Regions from separate parts of the Pseudomonas yamanorum genome, predicted to be linked through region 2. Evidence: predicted binding sites of a transcription regulator. Region 2 holds the regulator's gene; each other region holds the start of a gene.
What was found. The regulator FliA, encoded in region 2, starts transcription of late flagellar genes. The targets are predictions, from matches to a motif close to CTAAAGTTTNNNNNNNNNNNGCCGNTAA.

Region 1: a site for FliA is predicted at 3,477-3,504, ahead of BLU46_RS15415 (methyl-accepting chemotaxis protein). Genes of this name have one in related genera too.
Region 3: a site for FliA is predicted at 2,533-2,560, ahead of BLU46_RS33675 (methyl-accepting chemotaxis protein). Genes of this name have one in related genera too.
Region 4: a site for FliA is predicted at 1,956-1,983, ahead of BLU46_RS02650 (methyl-accepting chemotaxis protein). Genes of this name have one in related genera too.

What each region holds. Positions count from the first base shown of each region.
Region 1 covers NZ_LT629793.1:3,283,411-3,288,458, reverse strand. The annotation lists gene BLU46_RS15430 (TonB-dependent siderophore receptor) at 1-1,754, opposite strand, end outside; gene BLU46_RS15425 (FecR domain-containing protein) at 1,860-2,843, opposite strand; gene BLU46_RS15420 (sigma-70 family RNA polymerase sigma factor) at 2,840-3,340, opposite strand; gene BLU46_RS15415 (methyl-accepting chemotaxis protein) at 3,619-5,048, shown strand, end outside.
Region 2 covers NZ_LT629793.1:5,332,443-5,337,490, reverse strand. The annotation lists gene BLU46_RS25210 (chemotaxis protein CheA) at 1-310, opposite strand, end outside; gene BLU46_RS25205 (protein phosphatase CheZ) at 322-1,110, opposite strand; gene BLU46_RS25200 (chemotaxis response regulator CheY) at 1,129-1,503, opposite strand; gene fliA (RNA polymerase sigma factor FliA) at 1,674-2,414, opposite strand; gene fleN (flagellar synthesis regulator FleN) at 2,411-3,244, opposite strand; gene flhF (flagellar biosynthesis protein FlhF) at 3,350-4,666, opposite strand; gene flhA (flagellar biosynthesis protein FlhA) at 4,678-5,048, opposite strand, start outside.
Region 3 covers NZ_LT629793.1:769,570-774,617, reverse strand. The annotation lists gene BLU46_RS03790 (sensor histidine kinase) at 1-209, shown strand, start outside; gene BLU46_RS33675 (methyl-accepting chemotaxis protein) at 343-2,490, opposite strand; gene BLU46_RS03780 (Na+/H+ antiporter family protein) at 2,738-4,057, shown strand; partial or broken gene BLU46_RS33460 (cache domain-containing protein) at 4,128-4,949, shown strand; gene BLU46_RS33455 (methyl-accepting chemotaxis protein) at 4,986-5,048, shown strand, end outside.
Region 4 covers NZ_LT629793.1:547,041-552,088, forward strand. The annotation lists gene BLU46_RS02635 (winged helix-turn-helix transcriptional regulator) at 1-205, opposite strand, end outside; gene BLU46_RS02640 (SDR family oxidoreductase) at 347-1,297, shown strand; gene BLU46_RS02645 (NADPH-dependent F420 reductase) at 1,294-1,914, shown strand; gene BLU46_RS02650 (methyl-accepting chemotaxis protein) at 2,098-3,594, shown strand; gene BLU46_RS02655 (sensor domain-containing diguanylate cyclase) at 3,609-4,472, opposite strand; gene BLU46_RS02660 (helix-turn-helix domain-containing protein) at 4,771-5,048, shown strand, end outside.

The DNA of each region.
Region 1 (5,048 bases), 2.0 Mb from region 2:
CGCCCAGTCAGCTTGGTACGTTTATCACTGATCTCCGTGCCCAGCGGCCGTCCCGCTTCAGCAATGCGGTTTTCATCGGAGGTCTCAACCCAGTCCTGACGCAGCCCAAGGGAGAACCGCCACTTGTCCATCTCAATCAGGTCCTGCAGGTAAACACCAGTCTGCTCAAGCCGACGCAGATAACTGGTTGGACTGTAATAGCTGATCTCGGAGTTGCCATACACTGGATTAAACGCGTTGATCGGCGCAAGAGAGCCGCTGCTCCAGTCCACAACGGTTTTGCGCCGTTGATAGTCTGCTCCCATCAACACCGTGTGCTTCGTCGCACCGGTAAAAAATTCAGCCTGCAGCATGTTGTCGATGATGAACGCATGCAGCTTTTCGTCACCGCCTGAATAGTAGCGATTCAGCTCATTACTGGTGGGCGTGGTCCAGCCATAGGCATACACCTGGTCCAGCCGGACCTTGGAATCCAGATACCGAAAGTTCTGCCGCGCGGTGAAAACATCATTGAAGCGATGCTCAAATTGGTAGCCGAACGACTGTTGATCCCGCTTGTACCCATCAATGTCCGGCTCGCCCTCGAAGAAGTGATTGGAGATCCGCTGGCCATTGCGCTGATGCAACGCGCCATCTGCCGGCATACCGCCGTGGTAGCCACCGTCGGGATCATGCTGCAGATAAGCCTGAAGTGTGAGGGACGTGTCATCGGTAAAGTCGATGCTCAAGGTGGGTGCCAGTGCGTAGCGTTTTTCCTTGGCATGATCGAATTGTGTGTCGGACTTGTCCGCAAGCCCGGTCAGTCGATAGGCAATACGCTTGTCGTCATCCACCGGGCCGCTGAAGTCGAACCCCATGCCTCGCTGGCCTTGGGAACCCACCGTGGCCTGTACCTGATGGTAGGGCTCAAACAACGGCTTCTTGCTGGTCAATGCCACCAGCCCACCCGGCGAGCTGCGTCCGTAGAGTACCGATGACGGGCCTTTGAGAATGTCCACGCGCTCAAGGAAATACGGATCCACCTGCATGGTGCTGTAGGTGCCGCTGTCACCCATGGATTTCAAACCGTCGAGGTAGATGTTATCCACCGAACCGTCGTTGAAGCCACGCATCGCCACATAGTCATAGCGGTGAGTCGCGCCATATGGGTTGGTCAGCACGCCAGGGGTGTAACGCATGGCCTGGGCAACAGTTTGCGAGCCTTGGTCGTCCATCTGCTCGCGGGTCACTACTGAGACCGTCTGGGACGTTTCCAGCAACGCGGTACTGGTCTTGGTGGCGATCTGGCTGTGAGTTGCGTTGTAGCCCTCCATGCTGCCCAAGGCATTACCCAGAGCGAAGCCTTTGACGTCAGTGGTCGGCAAAGTCAGCGCCTCGCTCTCGGGCCGGGCCTGCAACACGAAGCTCACGTCGTCCTGGGCCTGCGCCTGTAATCCTGACCCGTTGAGCAACTGGTTCAAACCCTGTTCGGCAGAGTACTCCCCGTGCAGTCCGGGAGACTGGCGGCCCTGAGTCTGCACAGGCGTGCTGGAAAGGGTGATGCCTGCCTGACGGGCAAACTGATTGAGGACATCGCTCAGCGCGCCTGCAGGGATGTCATAGCGCTGGCTGATACGCTCGACTCCGCTATTAGCCGCGACACCGGCAACCGGCAACAAGCCGATGCCTATCGTGGTCGACAGCAACGCTGCACGTACGGCTTTACCGAGCAAAGGGTAGGAAGAGGGTGAGTTACTGAAAAAACGCACAGTCATTATCGAGATCCGTAGAGGTCGCTGAAGGCAGATTGAATTGCTTACTGTCTAAGCCGGACTCACGGAAAAAAGCCGCCAAAAATAAATCAGGCGCGACAAAAATAATCAGGCCTGACGTTCCAGGCTCACCCACCAGCGTGTGCGATAGCGCAGACGCACGGGCAGCGTCTGCGGAAGGATTGCCAACAGCTTCTTAGTGTCTTCCAGGCGAAAAACACCCGACAAGCGCAAGTCTGCGATATCACTTGAACAGCCCAGATAACCTTGGCGATAGCGCGCCACCTCCGCCAGGAAATCGGCAAGACGCATGTTGCGGGTGACGATCAAACCATCCGCCCAAGCCCCGGCATCCATATCCGAAGGCGGTGCGAGAACGGCCTCGTTCTGACGCACCAGGTAGCTTTCTCCTGCATGCACTTGAGTGAATAGGCCGTCGGCGGTATGTGGTGAATGAATCGCCACGTTGCCTGACGCGACGCTCAAGCGTGTGCAATTGCTGTCCTGGCGCACCACAAACCGCCCGTCTATGCCTTCGAACAAGCCATGGCGGGTGCGAACCAGCAGCGGTGTGGTCGCCGCAGCGCCACAGGTCACCAGGATTTCCCCGCGTACCAACGTGATCAGGCGCTGCTGCGGGTTGAAGTCCAGGTCCACTGCGCTGTCGGTATTGAGCTGCAGACGTGTGCCATCCGGTAGTTGCACGCTACGACGCTCGCCGGTGGTGGTAGCCAGGTCCGAGGTCCAGCGCTGCCAGCCGGTGAGGTCTCGACTGAGCCAGGCCGCCGAACCCATCAACAGAACACCGGACAACACCTTCAACGCTTGCCGACGACCAAGGCGCTGGGCACTGCTCTCCAGCGCCACATGGGCTCCGGGGATCGCCGCCAATTGGCTGCTCAATTCATGCTGCAGCGCCTGCACGCGTTGCCAGGCCAGCTCGTGTTCATGATGAGCTTCACGCCAGTGCTCGCACTGCGCCTTCAACCGGACATTCGCGCGATTGTTACGCAAGCGCAGCATCCAGCTGATGGCCTGCTTGACCACCTGCGGGTCGGGCCCGGAGCGCGCCGTGTTATCCATCGAGGTCATGCCTCATACCGCAGCACATAACAGTGATACAGGGCCTCGGCGACATACCGCTCCACCGAGCGCAACGACACGCCCATCTGCTGCGCAATCTGCTTGTATGTCAGCCCGTCGCACTGAGCCAGTAGAAACGCCTTGCGCACCTTGGGCTTGAGTCCGTCCAGAAGCCGGGCGACGGACTCCAGCAATTCCAGAATCAGCGCACGCTCTTCAGCACTCGGTGCCAAGGCGTCGGGCAAATGCGCGATGGACTCCAGATAGGCGCGCTCGATTTCTTCGCGACGCCAATGATCGATCACCAGGCCTCGGGCGATGGTGCGCAGGAAGGCCCGAGGAGCCTTGAGTTCGAAGCGTTCGGTTTTTTGCAGCAGGCGCACGAACGTGTCCTGCGCCAAGTCCGCCGCATCTGCTGCATTACCCAGGCGACTGCGCAGCCACGTGTTCAGCCAGCCATGATGGTTGCTGTAAAGCGTCTGTACTGCGTACTCGGAAGAGGGCATTCACGCGGCCTGGCAAAGCGTCACAAATGATAATTAGTCGCATTGTCGACAAGGCTGAAAAATTTTGCAACTCTCACGTCAGGGGCCTACCGCTGGTCGGCTTCTGACGCTAAAAGCAGATGCCTCTCACAAATTCCTAAGATTTATCCTGACTTGGCCGACAGCCTGACGAGCCATGCGTGCACCGAAATAGAGCAGTCGCAGAGTCTGCCTATCCCGTTACATGGAATGTTGCATCCGGCACGCTCACCCCCTTTTGGCAAAAAGAAGTCAATGAAATGAATCTCAAGTTCAGTCATAAAATTCTGTTGGCCGCGTCAGGCGTAGTGGTTCTGGCCTTCGCGTTATTCACGTTCTACAACGACTACCTGCAGCGCAACACCATCCGGCAAAACCTGGAATCGTCCATCCAGCAATCCGGTGAGCTGACCGCCAGCAGTGTGCAGAACTGGCTCAGCGGCCGGGTACTGGTGTTGGAAAGCCTGGCGCAAAACGTGGCCCACCAGGGCAGCGCTGCCGATCTTCCGGGGTTGGTCGACCAGTCGGCATTTACCTCCAACTTCCAGTTCACCTACGTCGGTTCAACCAACGGCGTGTTCACCCAACGGCCCGACGCCAAAATGCCGGATGACTACGACCCGCGTCAGCGTCCCTGGTACAAACAAGCGGTGGCCGCCGACAAGACGATGCTCACGCCGCCCTATATGGCTGCGGTAGGTGGGCTGATCGTGACCATCGCGATGCCGGTGAAAAAGAATGGCGAACTGCTAGGCGTGGTTGGCGGTGACCTGAGCCTGCAAACTCTGGTGAAGATCATCAACTCGGTGGATTTCGGCGGCATCGGCCATGCCTTCCTGGTCAGCGGTGACGGCCAGGTGATCGTCAGCCCGGACCAAGACCAGGTGATGAAGAACCTCAAGGACATCTACCCGGGCACCAACGTACGCATCGAGAAGGTCAGCCAGGAAGTGGTCCTCAATGGCCAGGAACGGATTTTGTCCTTCACCCCCATCAGCGGGTTGCCGAATGCCGACTGGTACATCGGCCTGTCGATCGACAAAGACAAAGCCTACGCACCGCTGGGCAAGTTCCGCACCTCGGCATTGATCGCCATGTTCATTGCAGTGGCTGCTATCGCGGTGTTCCTGAGCCTGCTGATTCAGGTCTTGATGCGCCCGCTGACCACCATGGGTCGCGCCATGCAGGACATTGCCCAGGGCGAGGGTGACTTGACCCGTCGCCTGACCGTGGAAAGCAAGGACGAGTTCGGTGACTTAGGCAGTGCCTTCAACCAATTCGTCGAGCGTATTCACGCGTCAATCTCCGAAGTTTCCTCGGCCACCCGTCAGGTACACGACCTGTCCCAGCGCGTAATGGCCTCGTCCAACGCATCGATCGTCGGCTCCGACGAGCAAAGCGCCCGCACCAACAGCGTGGCCGCGGCAATCAACGAACTGGGGGCTGCCACTCAGGAAATCGCGCGCAACGCCGCTGATGCTTCGCAACATGCCAGCGGTGCCAGCGAGCAGGCTGATGACGGGCGCAAGGTCGTGGAGAAAACCATCCTGGCGATGTCGGAGCTTTCGCAAAAAATCAGTCTGTCCTGCACTCAGATTGAAACCCTGAACGCCAGCACCGACAACATCGGCCACATCCTGGATGTGATCAAAGGCATCTCCCAGCAAACCAACTTGCTGGCCCTCAACGC
Region 2 (5,048 bases):
TGAACATGCCGTTGACCGCGTCCAGCGCTTCCAGGATCACGTCCATCAGTTCCGAGTCGACGTGTCGCTCACCCTTGCGCAGGATGTCGAACACGTTCTCGGCGATGTGACAGCACTCCACCAGCTCGTGGAGCTGGAGGAAGCCGGCGCCCCCTTTTACAGTGTGAAAACCGCGAAAAATTGCATTGAGCAGGTTCGCATCATCCGGTCGGCTTTCCAGCTCGACCAGTTGTTCGGACAGTTGCTCTAAAATTTCGCCGGCCTCTACAAGGAAATCCTGAAGGATTTCTTCATCGGCGCCGAAGCTCATGGGTGTGCTCCTTAGAAGCCTAAACTGGACAGCAAATCGTCTACGTCGTCTTGCCCGGATACAACGTCTTCACGTTTATCGGCATGAATCTGCGGACCTTCACCCTTGGCGAGGTGTTTTTGTGGATCTTTTTCAGAAAGGATCGCTTCGCGGTCATGTTCGATGCCGGCAAACCGGTCGACCTGGCCCGCCATCAACACCAGTTTGAGCAGGTTGCTTTCCACCTCGGTGACCAGTTGGGTCACGCGCTTGATCACCTGACCGGTGAGGTCCTGGTAGTCCTGGGCCAGCAGAATGTCATTCAGGTTGCTGGAAACCGTGCGGTTTTCCTGCTCGCTGCGGGACAAAAAGCCCTCGACCCGACGCGCCAGTTCACGAAACTCTTCAGCGCCCACTTCCCGACGCATGAACCGGCCCCAGTCAGTGCTCAGGGCCTTGGCTTCACTGGCCATACCGTTGACCAGAGGCGTGGCGTTTTCCACCAGGTCCATGGTGCGGTTGGCCGCCGCCTCAGTCAGCCTGACCACATAGGACAGGCGTTCGGTGGCATCCGTGATCTGCGAGATTTCTTCGGCCTGGGGCATGTGCGGGTCAATCTGAAAATTGACAATCGCACTGTGCAACTCACGCGTGAGCTTGCCCACTTCCTGGTACAGGCCGCGGTCACGGGTCTGGTTGAGCTCATGGATTAACTGCACCGCGTCACCGAACTGGCCTTTTTCAAGGCTTTCGACAAGTTGGTGAGCATGTTTTTTCAGGGTCGACTCAAAGTCGGCCTGCGATGATTCTTTATGCTCCATAGCTCCCCCGTGGCAGCATCAATGACCGATGCGTTCGAAGATCTTTTCGATCTTCTCTTTCAAGGCCAGTGCAGTGAATGGCTTGACCACGTAGCCGTTAACCCCGGCTTGGGCGGCTTCGATGATCTGTTCACGCTTGGCTTCAGCGGTCACCATCAGCACAGGCAGGCTGCGCAGTTTTTCATCAGCGCGCACGTGGCGCAGCAGATCGATACCGGTCATGCCCGGCATGTTCCAGTCTGTTACCAGAAAGTCGATGCTCCCGCTGTTGAGGATCGGAATCGCCGTAATGCCGTCATCCGCCTCGACCGTGTTAGTGAACCCAAGGTCACGCAACAGGTTTTTTATGATCCGCCGCATCGTTGAGAAGTCATCAACGATGAGGATTTTCATGTTCTTGTCCAATTCGACCTCCAAGCAGTCTTAAACGCGCCCAGCACCTGGGCGCGCCATATCAATCAACAGGCGTTACACAAAAAGGACTACCGGGGGCGCACCACGGGCCAAGCCCGTCCGGGCGCAGAGCCCGGACGGTATCGTTCGCAGTGTCCCCACACTGCCTGTCAGCGCGCTCGCCACTCTCCCAAACGCCCCCGCAAGCGGGCCGCGCACTGGCTGTGTAACTGGCTGACCCGCGATTCGCTGACCCCCAGGACCTCACCGATTTCCTTGAGGTTCAGCTCTTCGTCGTAGTACAGCGCCAACACCAGTCGCTCACGCTCCGGCAAATTGGCAATCGCGTCCGCCAGCGCACGCTGGAAGCGTTCATCTTCCAGATCGCGTGACGGTTCGAGATGAGCACTCGCGCCGTCCTCGTGCAGCCCTTCATGTTCGCCGTCCTGCAAAAGGTCGTCGAAACTGAACAGGCGGCTGCCCAAGGTATCGTTCAAAATCCCGTAATAATCGTCGAGACTCAATTGGAGTTCGGCCGCAACTTCGTGATCTTTAGCGTCGCGACCGGTTTTTGCTTCAATTGAGCGAATTGCGTCACTCACCATCCGCGTGTTGCGGTGTACCGAACGCGGCGCCCAATCACCTTTACGCACTTCATCGAGCATGGCCCCACGGATACGAATCCCCGCGTAGGTCTCGAAACTCGCGCCTTTGCTCGCGTCGTACTTGGTCGACACTTCGAGGAGGCCGATCATCCCCGCCTGGATCAAGTCTTCGACCTGGACACTGGCAGGCAAGCGCGCCAGCAAGTGATAGGCAATGCGCTTGACCAGGGGCGCATAGCGCTCGATCAATTCGACCTGACTGTCACGTGCCGACTTCTTGTAAAGGTTGTAGCCGCTGGCTGTCATAGCACCGGTCCTGCGCTCGTCTGATGCACCAATCGCTCGACGAAAAACTCCAGATGCCCCCGAGGATTGGCGGGCAACGGCCAGGTATCGACCTTCTGGGCAATAGCCTTGAACGCCAATGCGCACTTCGAACGAGGGAACGCTTCATAGACCGCACGCTGCTTTTGCACGGCCTTGCGTACGCACTCGTCGTAAGGAACTGCGCCAACGTATTGTAAGGCGACATCGAGGAAGCGATCTGTGACCTTGGTCAACTTGGCGAACAGATTCCGCCCTTCCTGCGGGCTTTGGGCCATGTTGGCCAGCACGCGGAAGCGGTTCATGCCGTAGTCGCGGTTGAGCAGTTTGATCAGGGCGTAGGCGTCGGTGATCGAGGTGGGTTCATCGCACACCACCAGCAATACTTCCTGGGCTGCGCGCACGAAGCTGACCACGGATTCGCCGATCCCGGCGGCGGTGTCGATCACCAGCACGTCGAGGTTGTCGCCGATGTCACTGAACGCCTGAATCAGGCCGGCATGCTGCGCCGGGCTCAGGTGCACCATGCTCTGGGTGCCGGAAGCGGCCGGCACGATGCGAATCCCGCCGGGGCCTTGCAACAGTACGTCGCGCAGCTCACAGCGGCCTTCGATCACATCGGCCAGGGTATGTTTGGGCGTCAGTCCCAGCAGAACGTCGACGTTCGCCAGGCCCAGGTCAGCATCCAGCAGCATGACGCGACGGCCAAGCTCTGCCAGAGCCAGGGACAAATTCACTGACACGTTAGTTTTCCCGACGCCACCTTTGCCGCCGGTCACCGCGATCACCTGTACGGGATGCATGCTGCCCATTTTATTTCTTTACCTTGTCTTGCTTAGACGCAGGCTACATAAGTTGGCCGCGGGAACTGCTGGCAGGCCATCGATGTAGATACTTTGCAATGTGTTCATATTGCCTCAGCCGACTCGCTTGTTCGGGCTGTGGTAGAGGTCAGCAAACATGTCAGCCATCGCTTCCTCACTCGGTTCTTCCTGCATTTGCACGCTGACAGCCCGGCTGACCAACTGATGACGGCGCGGCAGATGCAAATCATCCGGGATCCGCGGCCCGTCGGTCAGGTAGGCGACCGGTAACTCATGACTGATGGCCAGGCTCAATACTTCGCCCAGGCTTGCCGTTTCATCCAGTTTAGTCAGGATGCAGCCCGCCAGCCCACAGCGCTTGTAGCTGTGGTAGGCGGCCGTCAATACCTGCTTCTGGCTGGTAGTGGCAAGTACCAAATAGTTTCTGGATTTGATCCCGCGCCCGGCCAGGCTTTCCAGCTGCATACGCAGGGCCGGGTCACTGGCTTGCAGGCCGGCGGTGTCGATCAGCACCACGCGCTTGCGCAGCAGCGGGTCGAGGGCGTTGGCCAGGGACTGGCCCGGGTCGACGTGGGTCACCGGCACATTGAGGATGCGGCCCAGGGTCTTGAGTTGCTCCTGGGCGCCAATGCGGTAGCTGTCCATGCTCACCAGCGCGATGTTCTGCGCGCCGTACTTGAGCACATAACGTGCGGCCAGCTTGGCGAGGGTGGTGGTCTTGCCCATGCCGGCAGGGCCGACCATGGCAATCACGCCGCCTTCTTCCAGGGGTTCGATTTCCGGGGTGACGATCATCCGCGCCAAGTGGGCCAGGAGCATGCGCCAGGCCTGGCGAGGTTCTTCAATTTGGGTGGTCAGTTGCAGCAGGTCGCGGGACAACGGGCCGGACAGGCCGATGCGTTGCAGGCGACGCCACAGGTTGGCCTGTTGTGGCTGGCTGCCCTGCAACTGGTTCCAGGCCAGGGAGCCCAACTGCACTTCCAGCAGTTCACGCAGGCCGTTGAGTTCGAAACGCATCGAGTCGAACACCCGCTGGTCTACCGCTGCCGCCGGGGCGGGCGCAGCAGGACGCGGCGGTTCAACAAAAGTCGGCTCTACCAGAGGCTCGGACGCCGTCAGCGGCAACCCGGCAAACAGCTGGCGATTGGTGGATGCGTCGCTGTCGCCACGCATGCTCAGTTCAGCCTGGGCCGAGACAATGCGCGAAGCGGTCTTGCGCAGCTCGTCTTCCAGTTCCATGTTCGGCACACGCGGCGCCAGGGCCGAGGGCTTGTAATCCAGGGCAGCCGTCAGCTCCACACCGCCGGCAATACGACGGTTACCGATAATCGCAGCGTCGGCGCCCAACTCATCACGTACCAGTTTCATGGCCTGACGCATATCGGCGGCGAAAAAACGCTTCACTTGCATATCCCACTACCTCAGCCGTTGGGCCCTACTGTCGCGACGATAGTCACTTGCTTATTGTCAGGAATTTCCTGGTAAGCCAATACATGCAAATTCGGTATAGCCAGGCGTCCAAACCGCGACAACATCGCCCGGACGGGGCCAGCCACCAGCAGGATCACCGGATGGCCTTCCATTTCCTGGCGCTGCGCGGCCTCAATCAACGAACGCTGCAGCTTCTCAGCCATGCTTGGCTCCAGCAACACGCCTTCATCAGCGCCCTGCCCAGCCTTCTGAATACTATTGAGCAATATTTGTTCCAACCTTGGTTCCAAGGTGATCACAGGCAGCTCAGAGTCAAGCCCTACAATGCTTTGGACGATTGCACGCGACAATCCGACGCGCA
Region 3 (5,048 bases), 2.5 Mb from region 2:
TGGTGGAAGATGATGGGCCGGGGATCCCTGAGAATCAGCGCGACCAGGTGTTCAGCCGAGGCACTCGGTTGGATGAGCAGACTGACGGGCATGGTCTGGGGCTTGGGATCGTGCGGGATATTGTTGAGGTGTGGGGCGGGGTGCTTCTGTTGCAGGAGAGCGAGCTGGGCGGGTTAAAGGTCGTTATCGACCTGCCACGGCGCCATTGAAAACAAACGTAGCAGCTGTCGAGCCCCAGCGAGGCTGCGTTGGCGGTGTGTCAGGTATACCGCCAACGCAGCCTCGCCAAGGCTCGACAGCTGCGGGATACTCGGGCTTATTGCCGGAGTATCCCGCAGCTCATCAAACCCTGAACTGGTCCATCAGGCTCTGCTGCTGATTCGCCAAGCTGTTCAACGCCTGGCTGACCCGCGCCGACTCATTCGCTTGCTCGGACAACGACTCCGTCACATCTCGAATGGTTGCTACGTTGTTGTTGATCTCCTCGGCCACCGCGCTTTGCTCTTCGGCGGCGCTGGCGATCTGCAGGTTCATGTCGCTGATCACCGTCACCGCATCGCCGATCTGGCGCAAGGCGGTCACGGCCTGGCCCACCTGTTCGACGCTGCCCTGGGCCTGCCGATGGCTGTTGCTCATGGAACCGACCACTTCCTGGGTACCGCTTTGCAGTTGCTCGATCACCAGGCGGGTTTCTTCAACCGACTCCTGGGTACGTCGCGCCAGGTTGCGCACTTCATCGGCGACCACCGCAAAACCGCGACCGGCTTCACCCGCACGGGCTGCTTCGATGGCGGCGTTCAGTGCCAGCAGGTTGGTTTGCTCGGCGATTGCACGAATCACTTCCAATACCGAGCCGATCTTCTCGCTGTTGGCGGCCAGCCCTTCAACTTGGGTCATCGCGGTGCTCATGTCCGCCGCCAAGTGGCCGATGCTGGTGGTGGTGCGGTCGATCACGGTCAGGCCTTCACGGGTGGCCTGGTCGGCATCGCGGGCGGCCTGGGCGGCTTGCGCTGCGCTGCGGGCAACGTCCTGGGCGGTGGCGCTCATTTCGTGGGAGGCGGTGGCCACCTGGTCGACCTGACGGTATTGCTGCTCCATGCCGGCACTGGTTTCAGTGGCAATCGCCGCCGACTGGTCGGCGGTGCCACGGGCGTCCTGCACCGAGCGTTTGACCTGGGCAATGATCGGCTGCAGCTTGTCGAGGAAGCGGTTGAACCAGCCAGCCAACTCGCCGAGTTCATCGTGCTTGTCGTAGGCCAGGCGCCGGGTCAGATCGCCTTCGCCACTGGCAATGTCTTCCAGCATGCGCGCCACGCCGAGGATCGGCCGGGTTACGCTGCGGGCCATCAGCCACACCAGCAACAGGCCGACGATTGCTGCCAGCAGGCCCAGGCTCAGTTCCAGCAGGGTGCCTTTGGCGTTGTCGGCATCCAGTTTGGACTTGAGGGCCTCAGCCGGGGCGACCAGGACTTTTTCCGGTACATCCAGCAGAACGCCCCACGGTTTGCCATCGGGGATCGGCTGGAACGGCGCGAGCACCTTGAGTTGATGGTCGGTGCGCACGCTGCGGGTCTGGGTGCTGGTGGAAAGCGAACTGATCAGCTGCGCGCCGTTGGCCGTGTCGACGGCGTCCAGGCGCTGGGCGAGTTTGCCGGCGTCCGGGCTGTAGCCGGCCAGCAGGCCCACCGGGCTGATGATGCTGACGCTGGTCTGGCCGTCATAGAGTTTCTGGCTGGCGCCCTGGCTGACGGCTTGCAGGCTGTTGAGGTTGATGTCCACCGACAGCGAGGCGATGACTTTGCCGTTGACCATCAGCGGGAAGACGATGCTGGTCATCAGCACCTTTTGTCCGTCGATCACGTAGAAGTAGGGTTCGATCACGCACGGCTTGAGGGTGGTACGCGGGCACGTGAACCAGGCGTTGGCTTTTTCGCCGCTGGGTCCGACGCTGGTGTCGGACATGTCGCTTTCGGGCAGCGACATTGAAGTCAGTTTGCCCGCAGTCGGCTGGGACCAGTACAGCGCAAAACGGCCTTTGTCGTTGCTGCCCAGCTCTTGCTGGTTGGCGAACAACTCGTCCTTGCCATCCAGTGCGTTGGCCTCGAACACCAAGGACAGGCCCAGCAGTTCCGGATTGGCCTGCAGTGCGGCCTTGACCTGGCGGGTCAGGTCTTCGCGCAGGTCGAAGGCATCCAGGAAGCGTTTCTCGGCCTGTTCGCGCAGGAACAGCACCTGCCGGGAAAAACCGTGGCCGTATTGATAGGCGTCCATGAACTGCTGGCGAATGCCCAATGCCTGCACTTCACCCTGGGCTTCAATGCGGGCCTGGGCGGCTTCGTCGAGCATTTCCATACTGGAAGCCTTGACCAGTTCGGAGCTCTGCGCCATGCGGTACAGCGAGAGACCTACCAGCAAGGTCACGATGCCCAGCAGGCAAAGACCGGCCAGCAGGGTAATTTTCCATTGAATGGACAGCTGTCTGAGCGACATGGAGCCTTCCTTAACTTTCGATACGACAGAGACGATCTGCCTGTATCGGCCGCACAGGATTTTTCTTTATTCAAACGATCAATTTAAACTCGTTTGCGACGCCGTTCTTTGACATGCCCGCCCACCTGCTGCAAAGTGCGCGCCCTCTAATAAAACTCCTTTAAAACCTGGTTTGCGGCAGCCGTTCCCGACAGTAGCCCGGGCAGGTGCGTGCTTTTTTTAGTTTTTCTGTCTTGAGGTAACGATGATTAATGCAGTAATCGCCGCGGTCGGCACGATGCTGGTGCTCAGCCTGTCCCGCGTGCATGTGGTGATCGCGATCATTGTCGGCGCCTTGGTGGGTGGCCTGACCGGCGGCCTGGGCATCGATGCAACGCTCAAGGCGTTCAACAGCGGGCTGGGTGGCGGTGCGACGGTGGCGTTGTCCTACGCGTTGCTTGGCGCGTTCGCCGTGGCGATTGCCAAATCCGGCCTGGCCCATGCGCTGGCGGACAAGGCCCTGTTGCTGGTGGATCGCCAGGAAGCCACGGGTGGTAGCCACGTCAAATGGCTGTTGATCGGCCTGCTCTGGGTCGTGGCCATCGCCTCGCAGAACATCCTGCCGATCCACATCGCGTTTATCCCGCTGCTGGTACCGCCGCTTTTATACGTGCTGACCAAACTGCAGCTGGACCGTCGGCTGATCGCCTGCGTCATGACCTTCGGCCTGATCACGCCGTACATGTTTCTGCCAGTGGGCTTCGGCAATATCTTCCTGAATCAGATCCTGCTGGCCAACGTGGCCAAGAGCGGCGTCGACATCAGCCACGTCAACGTCACCCATGCCATGGGCCTCCCGGCGCTGGGCATGGTGGTCGGCCTGCTGGTGGCGGTGTTTATCAGCTACCGCAAAAAGCGTGTGTACGACCTGGAGAAAATCGAGCGGGTCGAGCAGGTGGCGGTGCAATACAACCCGCTGACCCTGCTGGTGGCCGGCCTGGCGATTGCGGCGGCGTTCATTATCCAACTGTGGCTGGACTCGATGATCATCGGCGCCCTGGCCGGGTTCCTGATCTTTTCGGTGTCGGGGATTGTGCGCTGGCGCGATACGGATGACCTGTTCACCGAAGGCATGAAGATGATGGCGATGATCGGCTTCATCATGATCGCCTCGTCCGGCTTTGCCGAAGTGCTCAAGGCCACCGGTGAAGTACAGACACTCGTGCAAGACTCCGCGGCTTTCATCGGCCATAGCCGTGGTGTGGGCGCGCTGCTGATGCTGCTGGTGGGGTTACTGGTGACCATGGGTATCGGCTCGTCGTTTTCCACGGTGCCGATCCTCGCGGCGATCTTTGTGCCGTTGTGCGTGCAGTTGGGCTTCAGCCCGCTGGCCATCGTGTGCATCGTCGGCACGGCCGGGGCATTGGGTGATGCCGGCTCACCGGCGTCGGACTCCACCCTGGGCCCGACTTCGGGTTTGAACATCGACGGCCAGCATCACCATATCTGGGACACCGTGGTGCCGACCTTCCTGCACTACAACATTCCGCTGCTGGCGTTTGGCTGGTTTGCCGCGATGACGCTCTGACGGGATTGTCCTACAGATTTATTGTAACTAGCCGTTAACCTCTTAAGTTGTCCCTTAAGAGAGAAGAGCCATGCGTCTGAGTCTAAAGGCCAAAGTACTGTCCCTTGCTGTCCTGCCCGTGTTGTTGTTTGCCGTGATCATCAGCCTGACCACGGTCTGGATCCTCCGGGAGCAGGCTCGTAACGAGGTTGAAGAAACCCGTCAGAACTTGCTCAACGACGCCAAGACCACCTTGCGCGGTTACGTCGAGGTGGCCATGACCACCATCAAGCCGCTGTACGACGCTGCCGCCCAGGGCGACACGGCGGCGCGGGCACAGGTGGTCAAGCTGCTGTCCAACACCAGCTACGGCAAGGACGGTTATTTCTTCGGCTACGACTCCGAGACCATTCGCCTGTTCAAGGGCAACAGCCCGGACGGCGTCGGCAAAAGCTTCAAGGACAACCGCGACCCGAATGGCGTCTACGTCAACCGTGACCTGGTGAAAGTCGGCAAGGACGGCACCCACTACCTGCAATACAGCTCGACACAGCCCGGCCAGACCGAGCTGGTGCCCAAGCTCGGCTACACCGAATACCTGCCCAAGTGGGACATGGTGATTGGTACGTCGGTGAACCTGGACGGTATTGACGCCCAGGTCGCCGAGGTTCAGGCCAAGGTCGAGAAGCGCATGGAAGGCGTGGTGCTGAGTATTATCGGGATTGCCGTGGTAGTGCTGTTGGTGATCGCCGCCGTGGGCATGCTGGTGGCCAATACCATCCTGCGACCGCTGCACTTGATGAAGATCAACCTCGACGACATCGCGGCCGGTGAGGGTGACCTGACCCGCCGCCTGGCCATCACCAGCCAGGACGAACTGGGGGAACTGGCCGGTTCGTTCAACCGCTTTGTCGACAAGATCCACGGCTTGGTGCGCCAGATCACTGAAATGACCTCCCAGCTTACCGGCCTGGTGAGCCAGGTCGCCGACCAAGCCAATCGCTCGGAAAAA
Region 4 (5,048 bases), 2.3 Mb from region 2:
TGCCCTGCTCCTCAAGAAAGGCAAGGCGAGAAGCCAGGACGTTGGTTGCGATTCCCTCTTCCGATTTAAGGAATTGGCCGTAGGTCTTTTTCCCAGTAAAGACGATGTCGCGGATGATCAGCAGCGACCACCGATCGCCAAATACCTCCACGCCGTAATTCACTGCGCAGTGAGACCGAAAGGTCTCTTTTCGTGTGGTTTTCATTGCCGAACTTTAGCATTACTTGCACATCACAAGTAAAATTTCAGCTTTTCACTTGCTTTATACAAGTGAAAAGCCCAGCATGATTTCCACACCTGATGCAGTCGCCGAATCGTTCGACGCGCTGCCCATGAGAGAACGCATATGCACGTTTTTGTTACCGGCGGCACCGGCCATTCCGGTCCGTACGTCATCTCCGACCTTATCGCCGCCGGCCATGAGGTCACTGCCCTGGCGCGGTCCGACAAGGCCGCGGCGCAGGCTGCTGCGCTCGGTGCCAAGGTACGTCGCGGCAATCTCGAGGACCTCGACGGGCTCAAGGAGGCGGCCGCTGCCTCGGACGGCGTGATTCACCTCGCGCATCGGCAGGACCTGATTCCAACCGGCGGGATCAACGCCGTTGCGGCCGCAGAGCTTGAGATCATGCTTGCCTATGGCGAAGCACTGGCCGGAAGCGCAAAGCCGTTGGTCGTGTCTGGAAGCGTCGGCTCACCCGGGTGGGCGGGCCTGGGCCGGCCGGCCACCGAGGAGGATCCACCCCTTCCCGGCGGCGATCCGTACAAAAACACCCTGCGGGTTCGGAACATCGTGGAAACCACGGTGATCGGTCTGGCCGAAAAAGGCATACGGTCTTCGATCGTGCGGATCCCTGAGATCATGCATAGCGCCACCGATAACGCGGGCTTCCTTCCGTTGTTGATCGGGCTGGCCAAGGAAAAGGGGGTTGTCGGTTACCCCGCAGAGGGTGCCAACCGTTGGGGGGCCGTGCACGCACGTGACCTCGCCACTGTGTTTCGCCTGGCGCTGGAAAAAGGCGCGCCGGGCAGAAGCTGGCATGCAATCGCCGAGGTGGCTATCCCGTACCGTCAGATCGCCGAAGCCATTGCCAGCCGGTTGAACCTGCCGGCCGTGTCTATTCCCGCAGACGTGCTGATGTTGCCTGGCTACTTCGGGTTCCTTGCGAATCTGGTCACGCTGGACACGCCGACGTCGAACGCCATCACGCGTCAGGTGCTTGGCTGGGAACCGACCCAACCCGGCCTCTTCGCCGATCTGGATAGCGGCCATTACTTCCCGGCCGGAGACCGCACATGAGCACTATCAGCATCATCGGTTCGGGAGGCATGGCCACGGCGATCGCCGGCCGTATCGCCAAGGCCGGACACACCGTCGAGGTGGTCAGCCGCGATCCCGCCAAGGCACGGGCGCTTGCCGACAAGCTCGCTTGCGAAGCGGTCACGGGGACTTACGGCGCCATTCCGGCGGGCGACATCGTCATTCTCGCCGTTCCCTACACCCATGCGGTGGCGGTCCTGGCCGACTTCGGGAAAGCGCTCGACGGCAAGGTAATCATCGACATCACCAACCCGGTCGCTTCCGATCTTACTGGCCTCGTTACCCCCCACGGCAGTTCCGGCGCGCAGGAAATCGCCAAGCTCGCCCCGGCCAGCGCGCAGGTCGTCAAGGCGTTCAATACCCTTTTCGGTCACGTACTGGCCAAGGATAAACGCCTCGATGCGTTCATCGCGGCGGACGATGCAGACGCCAAGGCGCGCGTCTCGACCTTCCTCGAAAGTCTCGGGCTGCGTCCGCTGGATGTCGGCGACCTGCAGATGGCCCAGTCGCTCGAGTGGCTCGGCCTGATGATGATCGGTCTGGCTAAAAACGGTGCCGGCACCTGGGACATATCCATGAAGGTCGATATCGGCTGAATCTGTTGTCCGATAAGTACCGCTTTTGACCGTTATCCCCTCTAAAGCCCCTCCCACCCATGCCGATAACCTCCTGGCATCAATCAATCCGAGTTCCCTTACAGCTGATTCGCTCCCCCGCATGCGCGTGTGGCACGTCGCATGCTTGCCTGATCCTGGCCAGACCACATGGAGTACGAGTGAATGCCCGCGCAAGCCCGTTTCATCGAGCACTACCGCAAAGCCGACCGCATCATGCTCGCCCTGATCTGGCTGATGGCCCTGTTTTCCCTGGGCCTGGCGTTCTGGCACGACACGCTGCTGCAAGCGCTCATCATCGGGGGCGGCACCAGCGTGGTGCTGACCCTGGCCTATCGCGTCATAGGCGGCACTCGCCTGATGCGCTGCGCGCTGGGCGTTGGCCTGATGATCATGGCGGCATTGCACATCAACCAGGCCGAGGGTGTCATCGAATCGCACTTCGGTATCTTCGCGCTGCTGGCGGTGCTGACCTTCTACCGCGACTGGCTGCCCATCCTGGTGGCCGCCGCCACCATCGCGGTGCACCACGTGGTGTTCCATGCCTTGCAACACCAGGGTTTCCCGGTGTTTGTGATGGAGCATCACGGCGGCTGGAGCATGATTTTCGTCCACGCGTTCTACGTGGTGATGGAGACGGTCGCCCTGCTCTACCTCGCGGTTCACAGCCAGAAAGAGGCGGTAGAAAGCCAGGAAATGCTCGAAAAGATGCTCGCCGTCACCACCCAGTTCAGCGGTGAGGCCGCCAAGGGCAGCCCGGAAAAAGTCCACGTTTCACTCGCTACACGCTTCGACCACTTTCTGACCCAGATCACCGGCCTGATAGACGGCGTCGCCCGCGACTCCCATGGCCTCGGCCAACTCGGCCAGGAACTGGCCCACGCCAGCGGCACCCTGGAAAAAGGCGCGCGCCATCAACTGGCGGAAATCGCGCAAATGACCGATTCCATGCAGCGCATGGAAGACGCCATGGGCCACATCGCCGTGCACGTCGAACAGGCCGTCGACCACGCGGGTCAAGCCAGCCAGCAAATCATCCGTGGCCAGGAAAGCGTCGGTCGCGCCCAGCAGGAAATCACCCAGCTCGCCACCCGCCTCCACGACACTAACCAGACGGTCGAAGGGCTGGCCGTGCAAGCCGAGCAGATCGGCTCGGTGCTGGAAGTCATCAGCAGCATCGCCAACCAGACCAACCTGCTGGCCCTCAACGCCGCCATCGAAGCCGCCCGCGCCGGTGAGCAAGGACGCGGGTTTGCCGTGGTCGCCGATGAGGTACGCAGCCTGGCGCAGCGCACGGCGGTGTCGACCCAGGAGATCAAGACGATTATTGAAGGCTTGCAACACGGCAGCCGGCAAGCGGTTGAAGCCATGCACGATAGCCGCCAAGGGGTGGAACGCTGCGTGGAAGACAGCCAACTCGCGGTGGAGATGCTGCGGGCGGTGGGCAATGATATTTCGCAGATTGATCAGCTCAATGGGCGGATTGTGTCGACCACCCGTGAGCAATCCACGGCAAATGTGGAGATTGTGGGACGGCTGCAATCAGTGCAGAGCATTGCCCAGAACACCGCGCAGGATGTGGAGACGCTGGCCAGGAGCAGTGAGCGATTGCCGCCGATTGCGGTGCGGCTGGATGCACTGGGGCGCAGGTTTCATCAGTAGAGGCCTGACTCAGGTCACTCACCTGCAAACCGATTTCTTTTTACCCGGTACATCTCGCCGTCCGCATGGCTGAGCAGCGTGTCGGCGTCTTTCCCGTCCGCGGGATAAAACGCCACGCCAATACTGCAGGACGGCATTTTCACCGCGCCAAACTCAGCGCTCAGCGGCTCGGCCATGACGGCGAGTATCTGCGTGACTTTTGCGGAAACGGCGTCTTCCGACTGGATGTCCGTCAGCAGCACCGTAAACTCATCGCCGCCCATTCGCGCCACCAGGTCGCTGCCACGCACACAGCCTTCCAGCCGCCGTGCAATCACGCAGAGCACGCGGTCGCCGATGGCATGGCCATGCACATCGTTGATGCACTTGAAGTCATTGACGTCCAGAAACAGCAGCGCCAGCTTGCTGTTGTGCCGCAGGGCCCCTTGCAGGGCTGTGTCCAGTCGATCATTGAACAGCGATCGATTGGTGAGGGCCGTCAGCGAGTCATGATGGGCAAGGAAACGTAGCTCTTCCTCTGCTTGTGTCAGGGCCGTGATGTCCCGCGCGACACCAATCCGCGCGCCCACTTCTTCAGACCAGAAGGCCGCCCACAAAATGTGCACCACGCTGCCATCCTTGCGCAGGTAACGGTTGCGGAAGTCGACGTGGGGCTTGCCATTCATGACCCGGACAATGGAGGCGCGGGTGCGTGCCAGGTCTTCGGGGTGCATATAGTCGGTGATCAGCGTGCCGGTCAGTTCGTCGGCGCGGTAACCGAGCAGCGCTTCGCAGGCATCACTTACGAAGACAATCAGATTGTCACTGTCGACCACAAACACCGTATCCAGCATGAGGTGGATCAGTTTGGGATAGAGGGCTTGCAGGTCAACGGCCATAGGTGATGGAGCGTCTGGTTCATATGGCTCCGATCATAGCCCGATCACCATGGATGGCAAAAAGGAATCATAGCGGCCCGCAAAATAGCCCCAGGCAATGTTGTTGAACCAGATGCGTCGCCACCAGCAGGCTGCGCCACCCTTTGAGGTCGTAGGACAGCGCCTGCCAAAGCAGCCACGGCCAATAGCATACAAACCAGATCATTCGGCGACTCGGATTTTATAATGAACGAATGATTGCTATGCTGAACAACGAATACCTAGGCGTCAACCTGATTAAGGATGATTTAGAGAACAAATGACCGACATAACGAACAATTCATTTAACAACAACACGAGTCGAATCGACCTCTTGGCCCTGTCGATCAAACGCGAGCGCCAGTTAGCCGGGCTTTCATTGACCGAATTGGCGAAACGCGCCGGAGTGGCGAAGTCCACCTTGTCGCAACTGGAGTCCGGGATCGGTAACCCCAGCATTGAAACCCTGTGGTCGCTGGCCACGGCGATGGGGTTACAGGTGACCCGGTTCTTCGAACAACCCCAGCAGCACCTGCGGGTGATTCGTGCCAACGAGGG